Regions from separate parts of the Cedecea selenatireducens genome, predicted to be linked through region 4. Evidence: predicted binding sites of a transcription regulator. Region 4 holds the regulator's gene; each other region holds the start of a gene.

Region 1 (3,404 bases), on a different contig from region 4:
AATACGCACGGACAGCGGAGTCACTTCTACCAGTTCGTCGTCATCGATGAACTCCAGAGCTTGCTCCAGGGTCATTTTCTGCGCAGGAACCAGAGTGGTCGCTTCGTCAGTACCGGAAGCACGCATGTTGGTCAGCTTCTTACCGGTCAGGCAGTTAACGGTCAGGTCGTTAGAACGACTGTGAATACCGATGATCTGGCCTTCGTAAACTTCAGCCCCGTGGCCCAGGAACAGCTTGCCGCGATCCTGCAGGCCGAACAGAGCAAACGCAACCGCTTTACCCTGACCGTTGGAGATCAGCACGCCGTTCTGACGCTGGCCCACTTCGCCCTGACGGATATCGTCATAGTGGCTGAAGGTGGAGTACAGCAGACCGGTACCGGAGGTCATGGTCATGAATTCGTTACGGAAGCCAATCAGACCACGGCTTGGAATCACGTAGTCAAGACGCACGCGGCCTTTGCCGTCCGGATTCATGTTTTTCAGGTCGCCTTTACGCTCGCCGAGCGCCTGCATCACGGAACCCTGATGCTGCTCTTCGATATCCAGCGTTACGTTTTCGAACGGCTCTTGTTTACGGCCGTCGATTTCGCGGAAGATAACTTTCGGACGGGATACCGCCAGCTCGAAACCTTCACGACGCATGTTTTCGATAAGAACGGAGAGGTGCAGCTCACCACGGCCGGATACGCGGAATGCATCCGCATCTTCGGTTTCTTCAACACGCAGCGCAACGTTGTGTACCAGCTCTTTGTTCAGACGATCCAGAATCTGACGAGAGGTCACGAACTTACCTTCTTTACCGCAGAACGGAGAGGTATTTACGTTGAAGAACATGGAAACGGTTGGCTCATCTACGGACAGCGCTGGCAGCGCTTCAACATTTTGCGGGTCGCAAATGGTGTCGGAGATGTTCAGCTCGCCCAGGCCGGTGATGGCGATGATATCGCCCGCTTCGGCTTCGGTAGACTCGATACGCTCCAGGCCCAGGTGGGTCAGAACTTTACCGACTTTACCGTTACGGGTTTTCCCTTCGCTATCAATGATAGTGATCTGCTGGTTTGGCTTCACTTTGCCGCGTTTGATGCGGCCGATGCCGATAACGCCAACGTAGTTGTTGTAGTCCAGCTGGGAAATTTGCATCTGCAGTGGACCGTCGAGGTCAACGTTCGGTGCCGGTACGCGATCGACAATGGCCTGATACAGTGGAGTCATGTCCGCTGCCATATCATTGTGATCCATGCCCGCGATGCCGTTCAGTGCGGATGCATAAATAATTGGGAAGTCGAGCTGCTCGTCGGTCGCATCAAGGTTAACGAACAGGTCGAAGACCTGATCAACAACCCAGTCAGGACGCGCGCCAGGGCGGTCAACTTTGTTGATAACCACGATCGGCTTCAAACCATGGGCAAACGCCTTTTTGGTTACGAAGCGCGTCTGCGGCATTGGGCCATCCATTGCATCAACCACCAGCAGAACGGAGTCAACCATTGACATTACGCGCTCAACTTCACCACCGAAGTCGGCGTGTCCTGGGGTATCAACGATGTTGATACGATAGTCATTCCATTTGATAGCGGTGTTTTTAGCGAGGATGGTAATCCCACGCTCTTTCTCCAGGTCATTGGAGTCCATCACGCGTTCAGTGGCTTCAGCACGTTCGTTACTGAAAGTACCAGATTGCTGCAGCAGCTTATCAACCAGGGTAGTTTTACCATGGTCAACGTGCGCGATGATGGCGATATTACGCAGATTTTCGATCACAACTTTGCCTCAGGCATTAGAAATAGCGCGTTATTGTACACGTATTAATCGAAGGACAGAACAGGATCACAAAGAACCTTTACAAACAATATAGAAAGTAAGGGATTGTGATCGCTTTCACGGAGCTAAAAAGGGAGCTATAACGTAAATTGCACCAATATGGTGCTCAGGTTTTAATCTGAAGCACTATATTGGTGCAAAATATTCATCCTGGTGCAGCCCTTTTGCACTATGGTGCGCATGATAGCGCCTTTTTAGGGTGATTTAAAAGTTGGCACAGATTTCGCTTTAAACATTTTATGGCGAAAAGCCACATTAAGAAGTGTTTGATTACCTCGTTACCACGACGACTACACCAATCCGGGAGAGTTTAAGTATGTCCGCTGAACACGTTTTGACGATGCTGAATGAGCATGAAGTAAAGTTTGTTGATCTGCGCTTTACCGATACTAAAGGTAAAGAACAGCACGTCACTATCCCTGCTCATCAGGTGAATGCTGACTTCTTCGAAGAAGGCAAAATGTTTGACGGCTCCTCGATTGGTGGCTGGAAAGGTATCAACGAATCCGACATGGTGCTGATGCCAGATCCAACGACGGCGGTTATCGACCCGTTCTTCGCGGATTCTACCCTGATTATCCGCTGCGACATTCTCGAGCCAGGCACCATGCAGGGCTACGACCGTGACCCGCGTTCCATTGCAAAACGCGCTGAAGACTACCTGCGCTCTACCGGCATCGCAGACACCGTTCTGTTCGGGCCAGAGCCAGAATTCTTCCTGTTCGACGACATTCGTTTCGGCAGCTCTATCTCCGGCTCCCACGTTGCTATCGATGATATCGAAGGCGCATGGAACACCGGCACCAAATACGAAGGCGGTAACAAAGGCCACCGTCCTGCTGTGAAAGGCGGTTACTTCCCGGTTCCACCGGTCGACTCCGCTCAGGATCTGCGTTCTGCTATGTGTCTGACCATGGAGCAGATGGGCCTGGTTGTTGAAGCTCACCACCACGAAGTAGCGACCGCTGGTCAGAACGAAGTGGCTACCCGCTTCAACACCATGACCAAAAAAGCTGACGAAATTCAGATCTACAAATACGTTGTGCACAACGTTGCTCACGCCTACGGTAAAACCGCGACCTTTATGCCTAAACCAATGTTTGGCGATAACGGTTCTGGTATGCACTGCCACATGTCCCTGTCCAAGAACGGCGTAAACCTGTTCTCCGGCGACAAATACGCAGGCCTGTCTGAGCAAGCGCTGTACTACATCGGTGGTGTTATCAAACACGCTAAAGCGATCAACGCCTTGGCGAACCCAACCACTAACTCCTACAAGCGTCTGGTCCCAGGCTACGAAGCACCAGTAATGCTGGCGTACTCTGCCCGTAACCGTTCTGCTTCTATTCGTATCCCGGTTGTTGCGTCGCCAAAAGCACGTCGTATCGAAGTGCGCTTCCCGGACCCAGCGGCGAACCCATACCTGTGCTTCGCAGCGCTGCTGATGGCCGGCCTGGACGGTATTAAGAACAAGATCCACCCTGGCGAAGCCATGGACAAAAACCTGTATGACCTGCCGCCAGAAGAAGCGAAAGAGATCCCACAGGTTGCAGGTTCTCTGGAAGAAGCACTGAACGCTC
Region 2 (3,404 bases), on a different contig from region 4:
TGGCAACGTCGACGCCCAACTGCCGGGCGCTAGCCGCCCAGTTATTACCGTTGCCCGCAAGCGCTGCAATAATTCTGACGCGCTGAAACTCATCGGTAGCTTCGCGCAGGCTGGCAGAAGGAGGCGTTTGAGTTAAGGTTTCCGGCTCGTGGAATGCACCATCCGCCCGGCCGGAAAGCTGGAAGTGCTGGGGCAGCAGGACAAGCTCTCCCTGCGGATGACCTGCACGAGCCAGCACAATAGCGCGGTAAATGGCATGCTCCAGCTCGCGGATGTTCCCCGGCCAGCCGTAGTGTGCAAGCTGCACGCGCGCCGCTTCGCTCAGCACCACCTGCTTGAGCCCCATTTTCACGCGACTTTGCTCGCAGAAAAACCCGGCCAGCAGCGCAATATCGCTGCCTCGCTCACGCAGCGGCGGAACGTGCAGAGGAAAGACGCTCAGGCGGTGGAACAAGTCTGCGCGAAACGCCCCGGCAACCACCTGCTGGCGCAGATCGCGGTTAGTGGCGGCCAGCACCCGGACATCCACCCGCTGGCTGCGGTCATCGCCCACGCGCTGGATATCGCCGTACTGAAGCACGCGCAGCAGCTTGGCCTGCAGTGCCAGCGGCAGCTCACCTATCTCGTCCAGGAACAGCGTGCCGTTATCCGCCATTTCAAACTTACCGGTACGGTGGTGAATTGCGCCGGTGAAAGCGCCTTTCACATGGCCGAACAGCTCGCTCTCCGCCACGCTTTCCGGCAGTGCGGCGCAGTTAAGATAAACCAGCGGGTTCGCCGTTCTTGCAGAACCGGCATGAATCGCCCGCGCCACCAGCTCTTTCCCGACGCCCGTTTCGCCGGTGATCAGCACGTTAAGATCCGAGGCGGCAACAATCCCGATCTCTTTTTTCAACTGGATGATGCCCGGCGAGCGGCCAATCATCTCCCCCACCACGCCGCGCGCAATGGCGGGCTGCACCGTGCCTTCCGGCGTTTGCTTCTCAAGCTGTTCGAGCAGCAGGGCGTTATTCAGCGCCCCGGAGGCCAGCACGCCAATCAGCCTGAGTTCCTCATCGCTGAAGCCGTCGAACTGGTGGGGGTCCATGCCGTCCACGGTCAGCGCCCCGATAAGATTCTGGTCGGCAAACAGCGGCAGCCCCAGGCAGGCATGAACCTTGAGGTCTTCGTGTTCGGGAATAAGGCCGTCGTACGGGTCGGGCAGCTCGCTGTCGGCCGGAAAACGCACCACGTCACCTGCGCGGGCGATAGCCTCCAGGCGTGGGTGAGCGTCAACGGCAAAGCGCCGCCCCAGCACGTCGACAGCCAGGCCGTCAATCGCCAGCGGGTAAAAATGGCGCGACTCGTAGCGCAGCAGCGCCGTGGCATCGCCGCCGAGCAGCTTTCGCAGCGTGCGGATGACGCGAGAAAAGCGATCAGAATGGCTGATGCCGCTTTGCAGTTCGATAGCAATGGCGGCGAGAGAAGACATCGACAGGCTCATGATGAGGCTCCGGGGAAAACGGGGAGTTCAGCTTACGCCTGAGTAGTCAAAATGACAAACAACAGTGTCATAATGACCAAAATCAATAATGTCATTATGACAATGAAAAACGGCAAGATAAATAATAAAACAACTAAAATCAATAAGTTAAAAAGTTGGCACGATACTCGCTATAGAACAGTCATTGAAGCACTTAACGCTATGACATCAATGAGGTTCTCAATGGCTATTCAGGTTAAAAACAACATTCAGTGGGTTGGGCAACGTGACTGGGAAGTGCGTGATTTTCACGGTACCGAATACAAAACGCTGCGCGGCAGCAGCTATAACAGCTATCTCATCCGTGAAGAAAAAACCGTCCTGATCGACACCGTCGACCATAAGTTCAGCCGTGAGTTTGTGCAGAACCTTGAGCGTGAGATCGACCTTAATACGCTCGATTACATCATTATCAACCATGCGGAAGAAGACCACGCCGGGGCGCTGACCGAGCTGATGTCACGCATCCCGAACACGCCCATCTACTGTACGGCAAACGGCATCGATTCTATTAACGGCCACCACCATCACCCGGAGTGGAACTTTAACGTGGTGAAAACCGGCGATAGCCTGGAGCTAGGCAATGGCAAACAGCTTATCTTCGTCGAAACGCCAATGCTGCACTGGCCGGACAGCATGATGACCTACATGACCGGCGACGCGGTGCTGTTCAGCAACGACGCCTTCGGCCAGCACTACTGCGACGAGCACCTGTTTAACGACGAAGTGGACCAGACCGAGCTGTTCGAGCAGTGCCAGCGCTACTACGCCAACATCCTGACGCCGTTCAGCCGCCTGGTGACGCCGAAAATTACCGAAATCCTCGGCTTCAACCTGCCGGTGGATATGATTGCGACCTCCCACGGCGTGGTGTGGCGCGAGAATCCAACCCAAATCGTTGAGCTGTACCTGAAATGGGCTGCGGATTACCAGGAAGATCGCATCACGCTGTTCTACGACACCATGTCGAACAACACCCGTATGATGGCCGACGCTATCGCCCAGGGGATCCACGAAGTTGACCCACGCGTGGCGGTGAAAATCTTCAACGTGGCCCGCAGCGATAAAAACGAAATCCTGACCAACGTGTTCCGCTCCAAAGGCGTGCTGGTCGGCACCTCCACCATGAACAACGTGATGATGCCGAAGATCGCCGGGCTGGTGGAAGAGATAACCGGGCTGCGCTTTCGCAACAAACGCGCCAGCGCCTTCGGCTCCCACGGCTGGAGCGGCGGCGCGGTAGACCGCCTTTCTACCCGCCTGCAGGACGCAGGCTTTGAAATGTCCCTCAGCCTGAAGGCGAAATGGCGCCCGGACGGCAATGCGCTGGCGCTGTGCCGCGAGCATGGCCGCGAAATTGCCCGCCAGTGGGCGCTCTCCCCGCTGCCAGTGACCCACAGCGCTATGACCGCCGCACCAGTAGTTTCAGAAGCTGCGCCAGTATCCGACAGCGTCGACCTCGGTCCCTGCATGCAGTGCAGCGTTTGCCAGTGGATTTACGACCCGGCCCTGGGCGAACCGATGCAGGCCGTTGAACCTGGCACCCCGTGGAGCGAAGTGCCGGACAGCTTCCTGTGCCCTGAATGCTCGTTGGGCAAAGATGTCTTCGACGAACTGGCAACGGAGGCCAAATGAACAACGGCATCGCGATCATCGGCTCGGGCTTTGCCGCCCGCCAGCTGGTGAAAAATATCCGTAAACACAGCGCAGAGGTGCCTATCCGGCTGATTGCCGCCGACAGCGCCGACGAGTACAACAAGCCGGATTTGAGCCACGTGATGAGCTTAAATCAGCGTGCCGAAGCGATGACCCGCCAGCAGGCCGGTGCGTTTGCAGAGCAGTTCAACCTGACGCTGCACGCCAACAGCTGGGTCAGCAGCAT
Region 3 (3,404 bases), on a different contig from region 4:
CGGAGGTGCAGGCGGCGCTTTCGGGCTGTTAACGTTGGCGGGAATATGCAGCGGGCGGCTGCCGGAGAATTCAATGGCGCCGAACGGGCAGGCAATACCGCAAAGTTTGCAGCTTACGCACAGGCTTTCATTCAGCTGTACGGCCCCGTCCACGCGGGTAATAGCGTTAACCGGGCAAACCCCGGCGCAGGGTGCGTCTTCGCAGTGGTGGCACATCTGCGGCGCAGATTCATTCAGGTTGCGCATGACTTTCAGGCGCGGCAGGGACTGCAGGCCGTGCAGACGGTGCGTCTCGGCGCAGGCCGCTTCGCAGGTATGGCAGCCCATACACAATTTTGAGTCAGCGATTACAAAACGGTTCACCAGCTCTTCCTCAGGTGACGATCGTCATTTTTGACGAAAACATGCCGAAAAGCTGCCGGTTCGACAGTTCTCGACACCCCAAATCTCTTCATGCCACGGCGGACTGCTGAAGCAGCGTCATGGACAGCGGGGTGTTTTGCTGCACGGCCAGATAAAGGCTGTCGTACACCGGGCGGATAAGCTCCAGGTAGTGGTCGAGCACTTTCTCGCGGTCGCGGTTGCTGATGGCGTTATCAATCAGCCCGTCATCGTCGATAGTCGCCTTTGCAATCAGCACCTTATCGCTGCCGTCACGCAGTTCGATGGCGTACTCGATGGTGTGGCTGTTAAAGCCTTCGGCGAGGTTGATTTGAATGACGAAGTGGTCAAACAAGAAGAAGCGCAGGCTTTCGTCCGGGTTGCAGCCCACGGCGTGATGCAGCTTCGCTTTCGATAAGGTGATCCCCTGAATCAGGGTGTTGCCGTAGTGATGCCACTGCGAAAGCAGGCGTTGGTGCTTGTCGGCGATATACTCGGCTTTCTCGCTCAGTTCCCAAATGTTCATGTTTTGTTCACTCTGTTAATGCTTGTCCCTCCGTAAGGCACATTTCGTGCCATGTTTTTAATTAATTGTATTTAAATGCTTTTTCGTTAAATGGTTGGCGGAAAAATGACGGGTGACGTGTCATTTCGTCATCTTTGACTTTTCGTGTCGGGATTTTTTTACCCTCACCCTAACCCTCTCCCTGGGAGGGAGAGGGAATAAAAAGCAGGGCTGGAGAACCCTCTCCCTGCAAGGGTGAGGGGATAAATCATTCCCTTTCCTTTAAAGAATTCTCCCTCGCCCCTTCGGGGAGAGGGCCGGGGTGAGGGGCAAAAAAAGGCCTGGCACCGTCTTTGCATTACCAGCCCCAGTTAACCCCGGAGGCCCCATGCACGAAATCACCCTTTGCCAGCGCGCAGTCGAACTTATCGAAAGCCATGCCCGCCAGAACAACGCCCGCCGCGTCACCGGCGTCTGGCTGGAAGTCGGCGCCTTCTCGTGCGTGGAAACCAGCGCCCTGGAGTTTTGCTTTGATCTGGTCTGCCGCGGCACGCTGGCGGAAGGCTGCGAGCTTCATGTCCACCAGCAGGAAGCCGAATGCTGGTGCCATGACTGCCAGCAGTTCGTCACGTTGCTGACCCAGCGCGTGAAGTGCTGCCCCAACTGTAACGGCAGCAACCTGCGCATCGTGGCGGATGACGGCATGCAGATTAAGCGTCTGGAAATCGATCAGGAGATAGCTCATGTGTAGCACTTGCGGTTGCGGTGAAGGCAACCTGTATATTGAAGGGGACGAGCGTAATCCTCACTCAGGCTTTCGCAGCGCCCCGTTTGCCCCGGCGGCACGCCCGCTGCAGCAGATAACCGGCGTCAAGTTCGCCCCGACGGCCGACGAGCAGGGCGACCTGCATTACGGCCACGGCGCGGCGGGCACCCACGCGCCGGGCATGACGCAGCGCAAAATGCTGGAGATTGAGCTGAACGTGCTGGATAAAAACAACCAGCTCGCCGCCCATAACCGCGAACGCTTTGCCAGCCAGAATCAGCTGGTGCTGAACCTGGTGTCCAGCCCCGGCTCAGGCAAAACTACCCTGCTCACCGAAACGCTAAAACGTCTGAATACTAAAGTGCCGTGCGCGGTTATCGAAGGCGATCAGCAAACGGTGAACGACGCGGCGCGCATCCGCGAAACCGGGACGCCGGCCATTCAGGTGAATACCGGTAAAGGCTGCCACCTTGATGCCCAAATGATCCGCGATGCCATGCTGCGCCTGCCGCTTGAGCAGGACGGCGTGCTGTTTATCGAAAACGTCGGCAACCTGGTCTGCCCGGCGAGCTTTGATTTAGGCGAACGCCACAAGGTCGCGGTGCTGTCGGTCACGGAAGGGGAAGACAAGCCGCTCAAATACCCGCATATGTTCGCCGCCGCGTCATTGATGCTGCTGAACAAAATCGATCTGCTGCCGTACTTGCAGTTCGACGTCAACAAATGCCTGGCCTTTGCCCGCGAGGTCAATCCGGACATCAAAATTATTCTGGTTTCTGCGACCAGCGGCGAAGGAATGGACGAGTGGCTTAGCTGGCTGGAGGCGGAACGATGTGCATAGGCATTCCCGGCCAGATAGTCGAGCGGCTGGCCGACGGTAGCGCAAAAGTGGACGTCTGCGGCGTACAGCGCGACGTGAATTTAACCCTGGTCGGCGACGCCGCCGTGGGGCAATGGGTGCTGGTCCACGTCGGGTTTGCCATGAGCATCATTGATGAAGCCGAAGCGCGCGACACGCTCGATGCCCTGCAAAACATGTTCGAGGTGGAGCCGGACGTCGGCGCCCTGCTCTACGGCGAGGAGCATCGCTGATGCGCTATGTCGACGAATACCGAGATCCGGAACGCGTGATGCAGCTGATTGAGACGCTGAAAGTACGCGCCCCGCTGCTGGACTACACGGCAGCCCGCCCGTTGCGCATCATGGAGGTTTGCGGCGGCCATACCCACGCTATTTTTAAATTCGGCCTCGACCAGCTGCTGCCGGAAAACATCGAGTTTATCCACGGCCCAGGCTGCCCGGTTTGCGTGCTGCCGATGGGGAGAATCGACAGCTGCATTGAGATAGCCAGCCATCCGAAGGTGATTTTCTGCACCTTTGGCGATGCGATGCGCGTGCCGGGAAAAAACGGTTCGCTGATGCAGGCGAAGTCGCGTGGCGCGGACGTCAGGGTGATTTACTCACCAATGGACGCGCTGACTCTGGCACGTCAAAACCCGGAACGGAAAGTGGTGTTCTTCGGGCTCGGCTTTGAAACGACTATGCCCGCCACGGCGATTACCCTGCAGCAGGCAAAGTCGCAGGGCATCGATAACTTCTATTTCTTCTGCCAGCACATCACGCTGATCCCGACGCTGCGTAGCCTGCTTTCCCAGCCCGATAACGGCATCGGCGCTTTCCTCGCGCCGGGGCACGTCAGCATGGTGATTGGCACCGAAGCCTATGACTTTATCGCCTCTGAGCACCAGCGGC
Region 4 (3,404 bases):
GGCATCAATCGGTATACCGTGCTTGAAGCCGAAGGACTCAAATACCATCGTCAGTTCGCGTTCACGTTTGCCCAGCAGGCGAGTACGCAGCATTTCTGCCAGCTCATGCACCGACATTTCTGAAGTGTCGATAATCAGGTCGGCCCGCGATTTGAGCGGTTCCAGCAGATCGCTTTCTTCGTCAATGGCGCTTTCCAGAGAGAGATTTTTGCTGGAGAGCGGATGAAGACGGCGCGTATCGCTATAGCGACGGATCAGCGTATTACGATCGGCATCCAGGAACAGCAGCTGCGGGGAAAAAGCGTCCGGCAGGCTGTCCATTGCGTGCTCGAAGATTTCCGGCGACTCCGGCATGTTGCGCACGTCGATGCTGACCGCCGCGGAAATTTGCCGGTCGGCAAGCGTTTTCGCCAGCTCTGGTAGCAGAACGACCGGCAGGTTATCCACGCAGTAGAATCCCATATCTTCCAGTGCGCGCAAGGCTACAGACTTCCCTGAACCTGAGCGGCCGCTGACAATCATCAGCACCATGTAATCATTCCCCCGATTTATCTGTCTGAGACATTAAACGCGCTGATTATTCGTTTTCGCTGCCGTTATCGACTTCTGTTTCAGTAATTATCTGGTAAAGCTCTTCATCGCTGCTGGCCGAGCGCAGCCGACGACAAATGGTTTTATCCGCCAGACGCTTGGCCACAAGGGAAAGCGTGTGGAGGTGCGTTTTTGTCTGGTCTGCCGGTACCAGTAACGCAAACAGCAGATCGACCGGCTGGTTATCGATGGCGTCAAACGCGATAGGCGTTTCCAGTTGGATAAAGACGCCGACGGCCCGGAGCGTATCCTCCTCCAGCTTGCCGTGGGGAATGGCAATGCCGTTACCAATGCCGGTACTGCCCATACGTTCGCGGGTGAGTACGGCTTCGAACACCACCTGCGGCGGCAGGCCAAGCTGTTTTGCTGCCAGTTCGCTGATGATTTCCAGCGCACGTTTTTTACTCTGACAGTGGACGCCACTGCGAGTACATTCCTGGTTAAGGACATTGCTCAGTTGTAGAGCGGAATCGTTGTTCATCATAAGTTCACCTAAGCACTTTTTGTGCAAACGGCCCGCTACACGGGCAGCGGGCCGGCCATATGCACATTGGATGCCCGGATTATCAGTGTTGTTTTAGTTTATCTTTGTGTTTCGTTAACTGTCGGGCCAGTTTATCAATCAGACCGTCAATCGCGGCATACATGTCCTGGCCTTCGGCGCTGGCATGCAGTTCTCCACCATTCACATGCAGCGTAGCATCCGCTGTATGGGTGACTTTTTCCACCTTTAATACAATATAGACCTGGTTGATTCTGTCGAAGTACTGCTCCAGTTTGGCAAACTTCGTGTTCACAAATTCACGCAGTGCATCAGTGATCTCGACGTTTTGTCCCGTAATGTTGAGCTGCATAGTGTCTTCCTTATCGGTGAAGTCACACCAGCTGCTTGCGCTGGTTTGACGGTGGAATGGATAAAGACTCTCGGTACTTCGCAACTGTGCGGCGAGCAACCATAATACCTTGATCCGACAGCAGGGTGGTTAACTTGCTGTCGCTCAATGGTTTGGCTGGGTTTTCCGCAGCAATTAACTTCTTCACCAGCGCCCGAATTGCCGTGGAGGAGGCTTCGCCGCCGCCTTCGGTATTGACGTGGCTGGAGAAGAAATACTTCAATTCAAAGATGCCGCGCGGGCTATGCAAATACTTCTGGGTGGTCACCCTTGAGATAGTCGATTCGTGCATCTCGACCGCCTGAGCGATGTCGGCGAGCACCATCGGCTTCATGTGTTCTTCACCGTGTTCGAAGAACGCCTGCTGCTGCTCGACGATGCAACGGCTCACGCGCAATAACGTATCATTGCGGCTTTCCAGGCTTTTAATCAACCATTTCGCTTCCTGCAGATTGCTGCGAATAAACTGCGAGTCGCTGTCATTGCGCGTGTTGCCGCCCATGGCTGCATACTGCTGGTTGATTTTGAGGCGTGGAATGCTGTCTGCGTTAAGCTCAACGACCCAGCGTGCCAGGTGCTTACGGACCAGTACATCAGGGATAACGTACTCCGGTTCGCCGGTTTGAATCGACTGGCCAGGGCGAGGGTCGAGGGATTGGATCAGGCACATGGCCTCTTTCAGGGCGTCTTCTTTAATGCGCGTGACCCGCATTAAATTACGGAAATCGTGATTCGCCAGCAGATCTAAATGATCGCTTACGATTAACCTGGCCTCTGCCAGCCAGGGTGTGTCTTTGGCGTATTGAGAAAGTTGAATAAGCAGGCAATCGCGTAAGTCTCTTGCCGCAACGCCAACGGGATCAAAGCGTTGAATTCGCTTCAGCACGGCCTCAACTTCGTCCAGGCTCACATCGTCGTGGCCCAGACTTTCCAGAATGTCTTCCAGAGGAACGGTGAGATACCCGGTTTCATCGACAGCATCGACGATGGAGGTCGCGATCGCGGTATCCGTATCGGAAAACGGCGTCAGATCAACCTGCCACATCAGGTAATCCTGAAGTGACTGGGTGGTTTCACCCTGATAGACAGGAAGCTCGTCATCGAGATAGTCGGTACCTGTCCCTGAAGGCGTACCGGCGGTGTAGATTTCATCCCAGCTGGCATCCAGCGGCAGCTCATCGGGCATCTCTTTCTGCTCGAGGGCTTCACGGGTGTCCATTGCTTCGTTCTCAGGCATCTCCTGAGTCTCGATCTCATCATGCAGGTCGGTTTGCTCAAGCAATGGATTACTGTCCAGTGCCTGCTGGAGTTCTTGCTGAAGCTCTAACGTTGAAAGCTGCAACAGGCGGATGGCCTGCTGTAGCTGGGGCGTCATAGCAAGTTGTTGGCTAAGCCGTAATTGCAAACCTTGCTTCATGTTCAGAGCAAACGTCCTCAAATAAGTCGTGTAAGACTTCCCACCCTATCAGAGTCTGAACTCTTCGCCCAGATAGACTCGCTTAACTTGCTCGTCTTCAAGGATTTCTTCCGGCGTGCCGTGGGCAATCAGATGCCCCTGACTAACGATATAGGCGCGTTCGCAGACGGCCAGTGTTTCGCGCACGTTATGGTCAGTAATCAACACGCCGAGGCCGCTGTCACGCAGATGCTCGATGATGCGTTTGATATCGATAACGGAAATAGGGTCAACCCCGGCAAAGGGCTCATCCAGCAAAATGAATTTCGGGTTGGCCGCCAGCGCGCGGGCGATTTCAACGCGGCGGCGCTCACCGCCGGACAGCGATTGCCCAAGGTTGTTGCGCAGGTGCGAGATGTGGAACTCTTCCATCAGCTCGTTAGCGCGATCGTCACGCTGCTCTGACGTCAGGTCATCGCGAATCTGCAGCACCGCCATCAGGTTATCAAACACGCTCAGGCGGC

What was found. Region 4 encodes sigma-54, which starts transcription at its own class of promoters, with help from an activator protein. Its sites were predicted from a motif close to GTTGGCACANNTTTCGCTNT; they were not measured.
Region 1: a site for sigma-54 is predicted at 2,035-2,054, ahead of glnA (glutamate--ammonia ligase). Genes of this name have one in related genera too.
Region 2: a site for sigma-54 is predicted at 1,638-1,657, ahead of norV (anaerobic nitric oxide reductase flavorubredoxin). Genes of this name have one in related genera too.
Region 3: a site for sigma-54 is predicted at 1,227-1,246, ahead of hypA (hydrogenase maturation nickel metallochaperone HypA). Genes of this name have one in related genera too.

The regions. Positions count from the first base shown of each region.
Region 1 covers NZ_JBHIKW010000014.1:13,578-16,981, reverse strand. The annotation lists gene typA (ribosome-dependent GTPase TypA) at 1-1,764, opposite strand, end outside; gene glnA (glutamate--ammonia ligase) at 2,141-3,404, shown strand, end outside.
Region 2 covers NZ_JBHIKW010000002.1:393,488-396,891, forward strand. The annotation lists gene norR (nitric oxide reductase transcriptional regulator NorR) at 1-1,483, opposite strand, end outside; gene norV (anaerobic nitric oxide reductase flavorubredoxin) at 1,706-3,157, shown strand; gene norW (NADH:flavorubredoxin reductase NorW) at 3,154-3,404, shown strand, end outside.
Region 3 covers NZ_JBHIKW010000013.1:81,428-84,831, forward strand. The annotation lists gene ACE38U_RS18665 (4Fe-4S dicluster domain-containing protein) at 1-363, opposite strand, end outside; gene hycA (formate hydrogenlyase regulator HycA) at 452-907, opposite strand; gene hypA (hydrogenase maturation nickel metallochaperone HypA) at 1,275-1,637, shown strand; gene hypB (hydrogenase nickel incorporation protein HypB) at 1,630-2,493, shown strand; gene ACE38U_RS18685 (HypC/HybG/HupF family hydrogenase formation chaperone) at 2,484-2,744, shown strand; gene hypD (hydrogenase formation protein HypD) at 2,744-3,404, shown strand, end outside.
Region 4 covers NZ_JBHIKW010000005.1:59,548-62,951, forward strand. The annotation lists gene rapZ (RNase adapter RapZ) at 1-531, opposite strand, end outside; gene ptsN (PTS IIA-like nitrogen regulatory protein PtsN) at 578-1,075, opposite strand; gene hpf (ribosome hibernation promoting factor) at 1,158-1,445, opposite strand; gene rpoN (RNA polymerase factor sigma-54) at 1,468-2,901, opposite strand; gene lptB (LPS export ABC transporter ATP-binding protein) at 2,950-3,404, opposite strand, start outside.